Prochlorococcus marinus str. MIT 0917: one gene and its partner. The protein of the gene in region 1 binds, or shares a complex with, the protein of each later gene. Links are inferred from orthologs where the notes say so. Each region holds a gene or a part of one and is shown on either strand. Other genes may lie near its edges.

Region 1 (8,031 bases):
TAATTTATCTAATCTTTGTAAACGTTTTATAAATAGAAATTTATTAAAAGCATTAAATTTATCCTCCTTCTCTTTAGAGATAAGGCTAGAAGCTCTAGCAAAAGCTAGAATACTATCAGAAAAATATTACATGGAGCCAGATATCTCCTGTGGATTAAGAGAGCAAGTGGTTAAAAGCTATCATCCTTATAAATATGGACTTCGTTTATGGGATGGAGAAAACTTACAGGCTCTAGAGGAAGTTTCACCATTAGTTGAGAGATTAATAGAGCCTAATCAATCTTCATGGTTGATTTATCCTAAAGAAATAGAAAGTGAGTTAAAAATAGAGATAGAAAATCTAAAAATGAAACATAATTAAAAATGAATTCAAAGACTCAAAAAATTATTATTAATCTCGAAGATAGTAAATATCTAAATTGGAAATTATGCTTAAGAAATAAATTAAAAAATCTGAAGTCAAGCAACATAGAAATCGATTGTAAAAATCTCGATCTTTCATGTACAGAAATATCAGATATAATTTCAATTGTAAATCAATCTAATTGTAAAGTAATTAGTTTTTATTCATCATCTTCAAAGACAATAGTAAGCTCTCAATCATTAGGTTATAAATCTCAATTTATTCTTGAAAACGATTCATACGAAAACTTAAAAACAAAAGAAAAAGATTTGACTGTTTCAAAAACTAACTTTCATCAAGGGACTGTAAGATCAGGAGAATATCTTGAAAGCCCTGGGGATTTGTTAATCCTTGGAGATGTAAATCCAGGGGCAAAAGTTAGTGCAGAAGGAAATATTATTATATGGGGAAGACTTCTTGGGATTGCCCATGCAGGCAACAAAGGCAACTCTAAAGCAACTATTTCGGCACTTCATTTTAGACCTGTTCAACTAAGAATCGCTAAAAAAGTTGCCAGAGGGCCTAAGGAGAAGCCTCAACTTGGTCTTGCAGAGCAAGCAAGAATAGATTCCGAAGTAATTATAATTTCCCCACTCGAGAACACATAGTACGAGAAGTTAATCCAAATAGGATTTACAAATAAAATCAAGAATAAATTACTACTTAAGACCTGAGAGATGTCTTCAAAAGCAAACCCAATGCAATCGATCTGACAATAAAGCTTTTTTCTTCATCAAAATCGAACTAAAATTTGTCGAATCCAAGGAGGTCCGTGGCGACAGATACGCGTGTAATTCTTATTTGCTCAGGGAAGGGTGGTGTCGGCAAGACAACCCTTACAGCAAATCTTGGCATTTCACTGGCAAGGCAGGGGTTAAACACTGCTGTCTTAGACGCAGATTTTGGTCTGCGAAATTTGGATTTACTTTTAGGTCTTGAAAATCGAATTGTGTATACGGCACAAGAAGTTCTTGAGGAGGAATGCAGGCTTGATCAGGCCTTAGTCAAGCACAAGCAAGAATCTAATCTATCTTTACTTCCTGCTGGGAATCCAAGAATGCTTGATTGGTTAAAACCAGATGATATGAAGCGTATAGTCGATATGTTAAAAGAACAGTTCAATTACGTTTTAATTGACTGCCCTGCAGGAGTTGAAGATGGATTTAAAAATGCTATGGCAGCCTCTCAAGAAGCAATTGTAGTTACCAACCCTGAGGTATCAGCAGTAAGAGATGCAGACAGAGTAATTGGTTTACTTAATACAAATTCTATTAAACCAGTCCAGTTAGTTCTTAATAGAGTTAGACCAAAGATGATGGCAAACCAAGAAATGCTTTCTATCAATGATGTAACTGATATTTTAGCCTTACCTTTACTTGGTCTTGTATTAGAAGATGAACAGGTAATTGTCAGTACAAACAGAGGTGAGCCTCTAACTTTAAATAGCGTTAATTCCCCAGCAGCTAAATGTTATTTAAATATTGCCAAGAGATTACAAGGAGAAGATATTCCACTTATTGACCCAATAGAGGAGAGTTCGGGATTTGGTGCGAAATTTAGAAGACTAATGCAAACAAAAATTTTCTAAAACAATGGCAATGACACTTAGAGACATTATCAACAAGTTGCTACGTAGGCAGCCCGCTAGCGCTAGCACTGCGAGAGAGAGGTTGCAACTTGTTTTAGCTCATGATCGATCAGATCTCAGTACAGAACTTTTAGATCAAATGAGAAGAGAAATACTTGAGGTAGTAGCTAAGTATGTAGAGATAGATGTCGATGAAGGCGCAGTAAGCCTTGAGACAGAAGATCGCATGACCGCATTAGTTGCGAACCTACCAATAAAAAGAACTATGAATGGTCAAATCAAACTTAAAGAGCCTAAGGATCAGCCAAAAGAAAATCCTCAACAAACTGAAGCCACAGATAAAAATTCTTAATCACTGAAAAGATTGCATTCATTGTGTTGGATGAGATCAAAAAGAAACTTAAAAATTATTTTCAACAAATTTCCTATATGGATTAACTTTTAGATTACTTTCTTAGGTAATATAAAAAAAAGCCGGCTTAGCTCAGCGGTAGAGCAGCGCTTTTGTAAAGCGAAGGTCATCAGTTCAAATCTGTTAGCCGGCATTTTAGAAAGCAGAGCTAAAAATATCTATTTAGATTCACCAGAGACAATCCAAATAAAAAAAACAAAAACAAAGAAGTTGAAAAACTTTAATTGATAAATCCAATCAAAACCAATCATGGGCAATCTAAACACCCACCAAAAAAGAAACTGCAAAAATAAAACGGTCACAAGCAGATAAATCATTCTTGTCTTTTAATTCAAAACAACTGAACCAGCTCTTAATAAATTCCAGTCCCCTTCTCTCCATTCAACAACTGTGCTTGCGAGACCAGAGGAATTTGGCCAAGGAACAGGAGCAAGTATTGGAATCCCAGGGAATTTAATCGAAGCTTCTAAAGCATCTTTAACAGGTGCTTCTCCAGAAATGTTTGCACTAGTAGTTGCAAGAGGACCTGTTTTTATAAGCAAATCTCTTGCAAGCTTTTGGGCGGGGACTCTGAAACCTAGAGAATTAGAATGACAATTTAGATTCTCAGAAAAATTTCCTGTTGTTGGCAAAACAATTGTTAAAGCTCCAGGCCAATAAATTTTTGCCAATTTCAAGCCGTCTTCTTTGGCACAAGGATGAACAAACTCAAATAAATCATCCAAGCATCCTCCCATTAATATAAGTGGCTTAGTTGAAGGCCTTTTCTTGATAGCCCATATTTTCTTTGAGTATTTGGGGTATGAACAAAGTGCTGGCAAAGTATCAGTAGGGAATAAAGCTAAAGATCCCTTTCTCAACTTTAAAGCCAAGTCAGAAACTCCCAATTGCTCGATGATCATTTCATTTTTTACGGCAAATTGCATAACGCTTAATTCCACTTAAATCTTTTTCAAAGGAAACTTCTTCCATTCCAATATTCTTCATGACATCAATTATCTTTTCACTTTGATCATAATGATGTTCAAGAATTAACCAACCTCCTTTAGCAAGTCCATTTGATGCCCCGAGAATGATTTTTCGAGAAGCATTCATTCCATCCTCTCCACCATCCAAAGCTATACGAGGCTCATGGTTTTTAACAACTGGTTCTAACTCTGCAATTAAGTCAGAAGGTATATAAGGAGGATTACTTAAAACTAGATCAAAGCTTCCCCACCATCTTTTCAAAGGTTCCCACCAATCTCCCAAAGAAAATCTCACATTCGCATTAGGAACAATAGATTTTAAATTTCTTTTTGCGAGGTCTAAAGCTTCATTACAAATATCAGAGGCATGTCCATTCCAATTAGGAAGAGATTTAGCTAAAGATACTGCAATCGGTCCAGAGCCCGTACCTAGATCAGCCCATCTTCCACGATCAATATGAGTCACTTTTTTCAAAGCAAAATCAATCAAAAATTCTGTTTCTTGCCGAGGGATCAGAGCCTCTGATGAAGCCTCTAACTCAACATCTCTCCAGGGACATTTAGAAATCAAATATTGAAGTGGTGTTTGATCTTTCAAATGAGATTCCCAAATAGATTCTAATTCTTCAGTTGAGATTTCTAAGAAAATAAAATGCTCAGGATTCAAAATTATCTTTTGCAACTTAATCCAAGAAACTCCAGCAGCTATATCTAAAAGCCAATCAAAATCAACTTTACTTCCTCCTTTCAATATCATTTTTTTTCTCCATTGAAGAAAAGTATTACCAGTAATGGAGTTGACAATCAAAATAATATAATGATTTAAAATTCAGGTCCTTCTTCAAGGAGTAATAATATATTTTTTATTTGTACTGGTAAATCTCTAACTAACTTTATTGAATTATTTATTTTGTTTACGACAACAAGACCTATTGAGGCTTCTGCACCAATATCACCATTTGATTTCAAAAATAAAGTTTTACAATTAAGTCTTATTTTATTTTCCAGCTTAAATTGACTATTTAATAAAACCTTTTCCCCATGAAAAAAAGATATTTTATATTTTATTTGCATAGAAATCACTATTATTTCAAAGCCTTGTTTGGATAATTCGGAATATGAGCATCCAACTTTATCTAATGCATCGATTCTCCCCTCTTCTAAGAAATCTAAATAAGAGCCATGCCACATAACTCCTGCATGGTCAGTGTGCTGAGGAAGAACTGTTTTTTTTAATTTCCATCTATTATTTGCTGCACTCATCCTAAAGAAGAACAAATTATCTTAGTCTTTTAATTTAACGTATAAGTATTTGAAGCCATACCTTTACGGTAAAACTTCAAAAATTTTAAATACCTCAAGCAAATACTTGAGAACTTTTATTTGATTTAAGTCCTAAATTACTTTTTAGGCTCAGGGCTCAATCTACCCTTGCTGGTATCAGAATAAAAGCTTGATTTCTCGCCATCGCTGGTAGAAACGAAAAGGCCAATAAGAAAGATCGTTGGTACTCCAACAAATAAAAGACTTGCGGCAAATCCAAAACTAGTGGTTTCCATACCCAGGTTTTTACTCAGAACAATTTTAACTGAAACAAACTATATATCCCTTAAGCAAAAAAACTGGGTTTTAAATCAAAGAGACTGAGATTTTGTAATTTGCCGAAAAATTACGATTTTAAAACCCTATTCAATTATTTGGATTTGATATGGCCAAAAAAATTTCCCAAACTTATCGGTTTTAAGTAAATTCATTGCCGATTTTCAGTTTTTTTAAAACTAATTGGTTATAAAAAAGTCTTAAAATTACAAAATAAATTTAAATTCAACAAATTCTTTTTTTTCTTCTTTTTTTCATCTTTTCTAGTCTATCACTGTCTATTCGCCATTTTTAGACCCTCAAAACCAGTTAGATTTGACTCAAGAGTGTCAAAAGTCATTTCAGGTCTCTACATCCTGTGCCTTAACTCAAGCAATACCATTTACGATCTTTCCAGTCTTGCTGCATTAAGCAGCTTCGTTACACGAACCTGACCCATGGGATTGCCCTGGTATCGGGTGCACACAGTCGTTATCAACGACCCTGGCCGCCTCTTGGCCGTGCACCTCATGCATACTGCTTTGTTAGCCGGCTGGGCCGGCTCAATGGCCTTATATGAATTGGCCATTTTTGATCCTTCTGATCCAGTACTTAATCCAATGTGGCGCCAAGGCATGTATGTCATGCCGTTTATGGCCCGCCTAGGAATTACAGGTAGCTGGAACGGATGGGATATAACCGGAGCAACCGGAGTTGACCCCGGATTCTGGAGCTTCGAAGGTGTTGCTGCAGCTCATATAGTTTTCAGTGGTCTTTTAATGCTCGCTGCCGTATGGCACTGGACATATTGGGACCTTGAATTGTGGGAAGATTCCCGCACTGGAGAACCAGCTTTAGATCTTCCAAGAATATTTGGAATCCATCTTTTCTTAGCTGGCTTGACATGCTTTGGGTTTGGCGCATTTCATTGCTCAACTGTAGGCATATGGGTTTCTGACCCATATGGATTAACCGGGCATGTAGAAAAAGTTGCTCCAGTCTGGGGTGCAGAAGGATTTAATCCATTTAATGCTGGAGGGATTGTCGCCAATCACGTTGGGGCAGGACTTTTAGGAATAATTGGTGGAATATTCCATATCACCAATAGACCTGGAGAAAGGCTATATAGGGCTTTAAAGCTAGGTAGCCTAGAGGGCGTTCTAGCAAGTGCTCTAGCAGCTGTTCTTTTTGTATCCTTCGTAGTCGCTGGAACCATGTGGTATGGATCAGCAACAACTCCAGTTGAATTATTTGGTCCAACCAGATATCAATGGGATTCTGGGTATTTCAAAACTGAAATCAACCGCAGAGTTCAAGAGTCTATGAATGATGGTGCTTCGAAAGCTGAAGCTTATGAAGCCATTCCTGAGCAACTTGCTTTCTATGACTATGTCGGCAATAGTCCAGCAAAAGGAGGACTATTCAGAGTTGGAGCAATGGTTAATGGCGATGGAGTTCCAAGTGGATGGCAAGGTCACATCTCATTTACTGATAGCGATGGCAATGACTTAGAAGTAAGAAGAATTCCAAATTTCTTTGAAAACTTCCCAGTCATTCTTGAAGACAAGGATGGGAACGTTAAAGCTGACATTCCTTTCCGTCGCGCCGAAGCTAAGTACTCTATTGAACAAACTGGAGTAACAGCTACTGTTTATGGTGGTGAATTAAATGGTCAAACATTTACTGATCCAGTCATAGTAAAGCGTTTAGCTAGAAAGTCTCAACTTGGAGAAGCATTCAAGTTTGATAGAGATCGCTACAAGTCTGATGGTGTATTCAGAAGCTCTCCAAGAGCCTGGTTCACTTATGCACACTTGTGCTTTGGCTTGTTATTCCTCTTCGGGCACTGGTGGCACGCCGCAAGAACTCTATTTGGCGACAGATTCTCAGGTATCGATCCAGAGCTTGGGGATCAAGTTGAGTTTGGTCTCTTCAAAAAACTAGGAGACGAATCAACGCGCCGAGTTCCAGGTCGAGCCTAACTCAGGATTCTTTACCCCCTTATACCGAGAACTTAGATGGAAGCTTTCTCCTACGTGCTAATACTTACTTTGGCACTTGTAACTCTCTTCTTTGCTGTAGCATTTCGCGATCCTCCGAAATACGACAAGTAAAAGTCACAAAAAAAGCCCTGAAATTTCAGGGCTTTTTTTGTGACTGGACCTTAATTTAAAATTTTTATTAACTTCATTCTTCAATAACAAATACAATTTATTTAATTAAAAAGTAGTTTTATTTAATCTTCCCCTTCTCATAAGCCAAATAAATGTTTAAAGTTAGTTAAATCATTGAAAAGGGCTGCATGCAGTGCCCATCTTGCCAAAATACAGACAGTCGAGTTCTTGAATCTCGTTCCGCCGATTCTGGAAGAAGCGTCAGAAGAAGAAGGGAGTGCTTAAATTGCGACTTCCGATTTACTACTTATGAAAGAGTGGAAACTACACCAATTACTGTTTTAAAAAGAAGTGGAGCAAAAGAATTATTTAATCGAAGTAAAATAGTTAATGGTATAAACAGAGCATGTGAAAAAACACTTGTAAATGGATCTCAAATTGAATTTATTGTTGATGAAATTGAACTAGAACTTAATCAAGGAATTCGAAAAGAAGTAAAAACAAATGAGATTGGAGAAATGGTTCTTTCACAATTAAAAGATATTAATGAAGTTGCATACATAAGATTTGCCTCTGTTTATAGACAATTTGATGGGATAAATGATTTTATGAAAACCCTTGAATCACTAAAACCAATAAAAAAAGAACAATTGGCATCAGTTCTTTAACTAGAAAGACCTATCAATAAAGTAGAATTTAAGCTCAATATGGTCGGCGGGCCATTTTGTATTTCTATCGCACTGTCCTAAAAAGGCAGACCGTCATTCAAGCATGTCCGAAAATCAAGCAAGCAAAGTTCAAGAAAAGAATCCTGAAAAAGAAACATCAATACCTGAAGAAACTATCTCAAATTCTGTAAGTGCTGAATTAGAAGAGAATTCCAATAATGAATTAAAAGAAGAAGATATCCCAAAAAACATTCCTGCTGCTGATAACTCTTCAAGCAGAGTTAATAAGAGTGATCTTGA
Region 2 (4,893 bases), 640 kb from region 1 along the record:
GGGATTACAAGCACACAAGAAGTACTCATGACTTTTAAACAAATCTACAAAAGATGCTAATGAAGCCCCAAAATAACTATCTCCCTGCCATTGATGTTTTTCATTATAGGTCATTTCCCATCTAATCTGTGGAGGAAAAATAGCATTATATTCAACAATAAAAACATCAGGATTAGCTTTTAAATTTAGGATTGAGCTAGCTATTTCATAATCATTGCCATCAAGATCTATTGATATTAAATTGTGATGATCAATCTTATTTTCTAGTAATGATTTTTCATATATATTTTTGATATTTTCCTTAGAAATAAATATTTTCTGAAACTTCAGTCTATCTGAAATAGTGTGATCAAAAGAGAGTTCTTCTCCACCAAACCATGAGCCTTCCCACCCCATGGCTAATAAGATTAATGTATTATTTTCACAACCTGTACCTACTCCAAGTTCTAAAAATGTATTTTTCTTTTTCTTACCTTTAATTATACGTTTATTAATTTCAATCGTCAGTCCATCTTCATCTGTCTGAGAAAAATGATGCCGAGCATAATTCTTAGCAAAATCATTCTTACATTGTAAGATTCTTTGATAATGATTATCTTTTTCTAAGATAGAATCTATCCTATCTAATGTTTGCTGTTGATAATTTAAATACTTTGCGTATTGTTGAATTAAATTATTAAGTTGCGACTCATCCATGCTTTTTTCTGAATCCTCTAAATCTAGAAGGTAAACAATTTATTTTATCATCAGAAATTCAAATCCCACATATTATCCATCACAAATCCCCCTCCACATTTCCGATCTCTATGGCACACTAAGGGAACGCTTGAAACTCTTTATCTCTCTAAACCTTTACTACTACTGTATTTTTAATCTGTTTAGAACTCCTTGAAACTCTCTTACTCCAAATAAGAACGGAGAGGGAGGGATTCGAACCCTCGACAGAAGTTACCTCCTGTAACTCCTTAGCAGGGAGCCGCTTTCAACCACTCAGCCACCTCTCCATTACAAATACCTTATCAAGTAAAAGCTCAAAAATATTAGATTGTGCTCCTCTACAAATTTTAAGTGACAACTCGAGGAAGACGATTTCTAAAACTACAAAGAACTTCCCATGGAATTGATCCAGACAAATCACACCAATTTTGGGGTGAAATAGAAACTTCGCCATCAGTACCAAGAAGGGTTAAAACTTGACCTGTTTTAATATCTGGTTTATCAGTTATATCAAAAACCATTTGATCCATTGCAATTGCACCTACTTGGGGCACCAAAAACCCATCTATTGAGGCTGATATTTTTCCAGAAAGATTTCTGCTGACGCCATCTGCATAGCCAATAGCAACTACAGCAAGCTTACTTTTCCTTTGAGTTTTAAAAAAATGTCCGTATCCCACTCCTGTATCCTTTTCTACCTCCCTAACCAAAGTAACTCTAGCCTTAACTTTCAATGCCGGGTCAAGTCTCAAATCAGATTCAAAATCATTTAAAGGGTAGTAACCATACAAGCTAAGTCCAACTCGAACCATATCAAAATGAAGACGACGATCTGAAAGTGTCCCAGCTGAATTTGCTAAATGTTTGCATAAAAGCTTATTTCTTTTACCCAAATCCTTTAAAACCTTCTCAAATCTATTTAATTGAATCTGAGTAAAACTTTGGTTCATATTGCTTTCTAGATCTTTATCAGCCATTGCTAAATGACTATATATGCCTTTTAAGGATATGTTTTCTAAATAATCAATTTTAGAAATTAATTCTTCTACCTCATTGCATTGACAGCCAAGTCTCGTCATACCCGTATCCACTTTTAAGTGAATAACAAATTTTTTATGCTTATTTTCAGCAATGTTATTACAAATTATCGCCTCACGAATTCCACTTATTGTAGGTATCAGGTCCCAGCAAAAGGAATAATAGAGTTCTTCTGCATTTATTAAATTTCCAAGAATTAATATCTGACACTTCAAGCCAGCATTTCTTAATTGAATTCCTTCTTCTAAAGTTGCCACTCCAAGACTATCAGCCCCTCCCAGTAAAGCTGCATTTGCAACAGTCTCTGCACCATGTCCATATCCATCAGCTTTCACAACTGCCATTAGTAAACATTCTGGGCCAATAAAGTTTTTCAAGACTCTTGAATTATTTTCAATAACTTTCGAATCGACCTCAACCCATGCACGGCTACGAGGATCAGGATTCATTACATTTTCATTTTTCCCACTAAAAGTGATAGACCTTCCACTGTTATTGATCTTTGACATACTCTGAATACAATCAATGTAATAAGGGAAACTGCAAGAAGGCTGTAATACCACTAGCATGCCGCTTAATTAGCTTGCTTGCATGGGTCAAGTTCTTGTTTTGAATGCGTCCTATGAGCCATTGAACATCACTTCATGGCGTCGCGCGACTGTTTTAATGCTTAAAGGCAAGGCTGAGAGTCTTGAAGAGGATATTTCACACAATATTAGGCAAGATGTAAAAGCTCCAACGGTAATAAGATTAAGACAATTTATTAGAGTGCCATATCGTGATATTCCTCTATCTAGAAAAAACATATTTCAAAGAGATAATAACTGTTGTCAATATTGTGGCCAGAAAAATAAAAAACTTTCAATTGATCATGTTTTACCACGCAGTAGAGGAGGAACTGACAATTGGGAAAATGTGATTACGGCATGTCTTCAATGCAACGTAATGAAAGGCAATAGAACCCCTGAAGAAGCAAAGATGCCTTTAAAAACGAAACCTTATAAACCTTTAAATAACATGAGTTTTGAAACCACAAAACAAATCCATTCTGGTCGTCATAAAGAATGGAGTAAATACGTGATTGGATGGGTAGCTTAGTTTCTTTTACTCTTCTGATTGATTACTAAGCTCTTCCATTTGCCTTTTTTGTTCTTCTGCGATACAAGCGCCAATAACATCTTCTAATTGACCTGCCAGAACTTGTTCAAGGGGAAAATTAATTCCTAATCTATGATCAGTCGTTCGATTATCTTTGTAGTTATAAGTCCGTATCTTTTCACTTCTATCTCCTGTGCCAACCTGAGACAATCTAGCTGATCTTTCTTTTGCATTAGCTTCTGCAATTTCTAGTTCTAATAATTTAGCTCTTAAAATTTCCATTGCTCTTTCTCTATTTTGTAATTGAGAACGTTCCTGTGTACAAAAAACTCTTATACCTGAGGGCTTATGAAATAAATCAATAGCTGTTTCTACTTTATTTACATTTTGCCCACCAGCACCACCTGATCTTGCCGTACTTATTTCTAAGTCAGTAGATTCTATTTTTACCTCCACCGGGTCAGCTTCTGGCATTACAGCAACAGTTGCAGTAGAAGTATGAACTCGTCCTTGGGATTCAGTTGATGGAACTCTTTGAACTCTATGAACACCTGCTTCAAATTTTAATTGGCTATAAACAGATTCTCCTTTGACTGAGATAATCATTTCACGAAAGCCACCCATATCAGCTTCGGTTGAACTTATGGGCTTTACATTCCAACCAAGTTTTTGTCCATATCTCTCATACATTCTTGCTAAGTCACCAGCCCATAAACAAGCTTCATTTCCTCCTGCTCCAGCTCTTATTTCAAGCATTACACTTTTTTCATCTCTTGGATCTTTGGGTAAAAGAGCCAAAGTCAATTTATGAATTAATTCATTTTTTGAAAGTTCCAGATTCTCAAGTTCTTCTCTAGCAAGAAGTTCCATCTCTTTATCTTCTCTACTTGCTTTTACTAAATCTTTAGCCTCTACAAACTCTCTTTCTATAGTTTGGAGTTTTGCATAATCATTGACCAATGGCTCTAAACGTGATCGTTCTCTAGCAATTTTCTCAAGCTGTTTGGGATCAGATGCAACATCTGGATCAGCCAGCTGCAACTCCAAGTTTTGAAAACTACTTTTAGCTGTTTCTAATCGTTTTATTAGGGTTGAAGAATCCATTCTTTGTATTCCCTAATTTTTTAGATCAACTTCTATCAAATTTCTTTTTGTTCTTTTTTAGATTTATCTTTTTCATCAGTTGAGTCAGATGAAGCCATACCATATTTTTTCATGAATCTATCCACTCTTCCTTCCGTATCTAAAATTTTCTGGGTACCTGTAAAGAAAGGATGGTTTCCACTCCAAACATCAACTTGAATTTCAGGCTGCGTAGAACCTGTTGTCATAACAACTTCTCCATTACAAATAACTTTTGCTTCTGGATACCAAGTTGGATGTATATCTGATTTAGGCATAGTAAAAAAAGAGCAAGATTTAAGGTGAAAAGTAAAATTATCTCTTAGAGAATTGTGGAGCCTTACGAGCTTTTTTGAGACCATATTTACGCCTCTCTTTTGCTCTAGGATCTCGACTAAGATGACCCTCTACTTTCAAGGGCTTACGGTTATCAAGTGACAATTCACATAAAGCCCTAGCAGCTCCCTGCTTTATGGCATCTGACTGACCAGTCAAACCTCCGCCATATACATTCACTAAAACATCATATGATTCACTCAAGCCTAGAGTTTTTAGAGGAGCTTTAACAGCAGATATATATGCTGGATTAAAATTCAAATAATGGTTCCCTGGGCGACCATTTATTATTATTTCACCTTTTCCAGGGGTTAACCTTACTCTGGCGACGGAGGTCTTTCGTCTACCAGTTCCCCAGTAGACTACTTTGTTTGTGGAACTATTCATTTCGAAACAGGTTCAGAATTTAAATTGAGAATTTTAGGTTCTTGAGCTGAATGAGGGTGATCAGAGCCTTTATACACTTTGAGTTTAGTAAATAACTGCCTTCCTAATCTTGTATGAGGCAACATTCCTTTAATTGCCTTCTCAACTATTCTCTCTGGAATTCTGGATTGAAGAGCCTTAAAGGTTTCAACTTTC

The links. Proteins that work in one complex are often made in the same cells at the same time.
Region 2: the proteins of prmC (region 1) and prfA are in contact, whole or in part, in a crystal structure (PDB 2B3T), measured with the Escherichia coli proteins. The link is inferred for Prochlorococcus marinus str. MIT 0917 from one-to-one orthologs.

The regions. Positions count from the first base shown.
Region 1 is NZ_CP114784.1:1,721,332-1,729,362, reverse strand. The notes cover bases 2,218-5,062. They hold prmC (peptide chain release factor N(5)-glutamine methyltransferase), read right to left. Parts: upstream 4,129-5,062; coding sequence 3,307-4,128; downstream 2,218-3,306. Other genes in these bases: psbM (photosystem II reaction center protein PsbM), read right to left, coding at 4,772-4,930; O5637_RS09585 (acyl-CoA thioesterase), read right to left, coding at 4,194-4,634; O5637_RS09595 (L-threonylcarbamoyladenylate synthase), read right to left, coding at 2,730-3,329; minE (cell division topological specificity factor MinE), read left to right, coding at 2,218-2,343. Also shown: O5637_RS09620 (HD domain-containing protein), read left to right, coding at 1-361; septum site-determining protein MinC, read left to right, coding at 364-1,011; septum site-determining protein MinD, read left to right, coding at 1,176-1,991; more of minE, read left to right, coding at 1,996-2,217; psbB (photosystem II chlorophyll-binding protein CP47), read left to right, coding at 5,408-6,931; O5637_RS09570 (photosystem II reaction center protein T), read left to right, coding at 6,968-7,063; transcriptional regulator NrdR, read left to right, coding at 7,252-7,731; O5637_RS09560 (30S ribosomal protein S1), read left to right, coding at 7,835-8,031. UniProt on the Escherichia coli protein: Methylates the class 1 translation termination release factors RF1/PrfA and RF2/PrfB on the glutamine residue of the universally conserved GGQ motif, i.e. on 'Gln-235' in RF1 and on 'Gln-252' in RF2.
Region 2 is NZ_CP114784.1:1,078,661-1,083,553, forward strand. What follows is about bases 1,909-4,844. They hold prfA (peptide chain release factor 1), read right to left. Parts: upstream 3,958-4,844; coding sequence 2,860-3,957; downstream 1,909-2,859. Other genes in these bases: alr (alanine racemase), read right to left, coding at 1,909-2,273; O5637_RS06285 (HNH endonuclease), read left to right, coding at 2,347-2,853; rpmE (50S ribosomal protein L31), read right to left, coding at 3,993-4,253; rpsI (30S ribosomal protein S9), read right to left, coding at 4,291-4,698; rplM (50S ribosomal protein L13), read right to left, coding at 4,695-4,844. In the rest of the region: O5637_RS06270 (hypothetical protein), read right to left, coding at 1-696; more of alr, read right to left, coding at 1,065-1,908; more of rplM, read right to left, coding at 4,845-4,893. UniProt on the Escherichia coli protein: Peptide chain release factor 1 directs the termination of translation in response to the peptide chain termination codons UAG and UAA.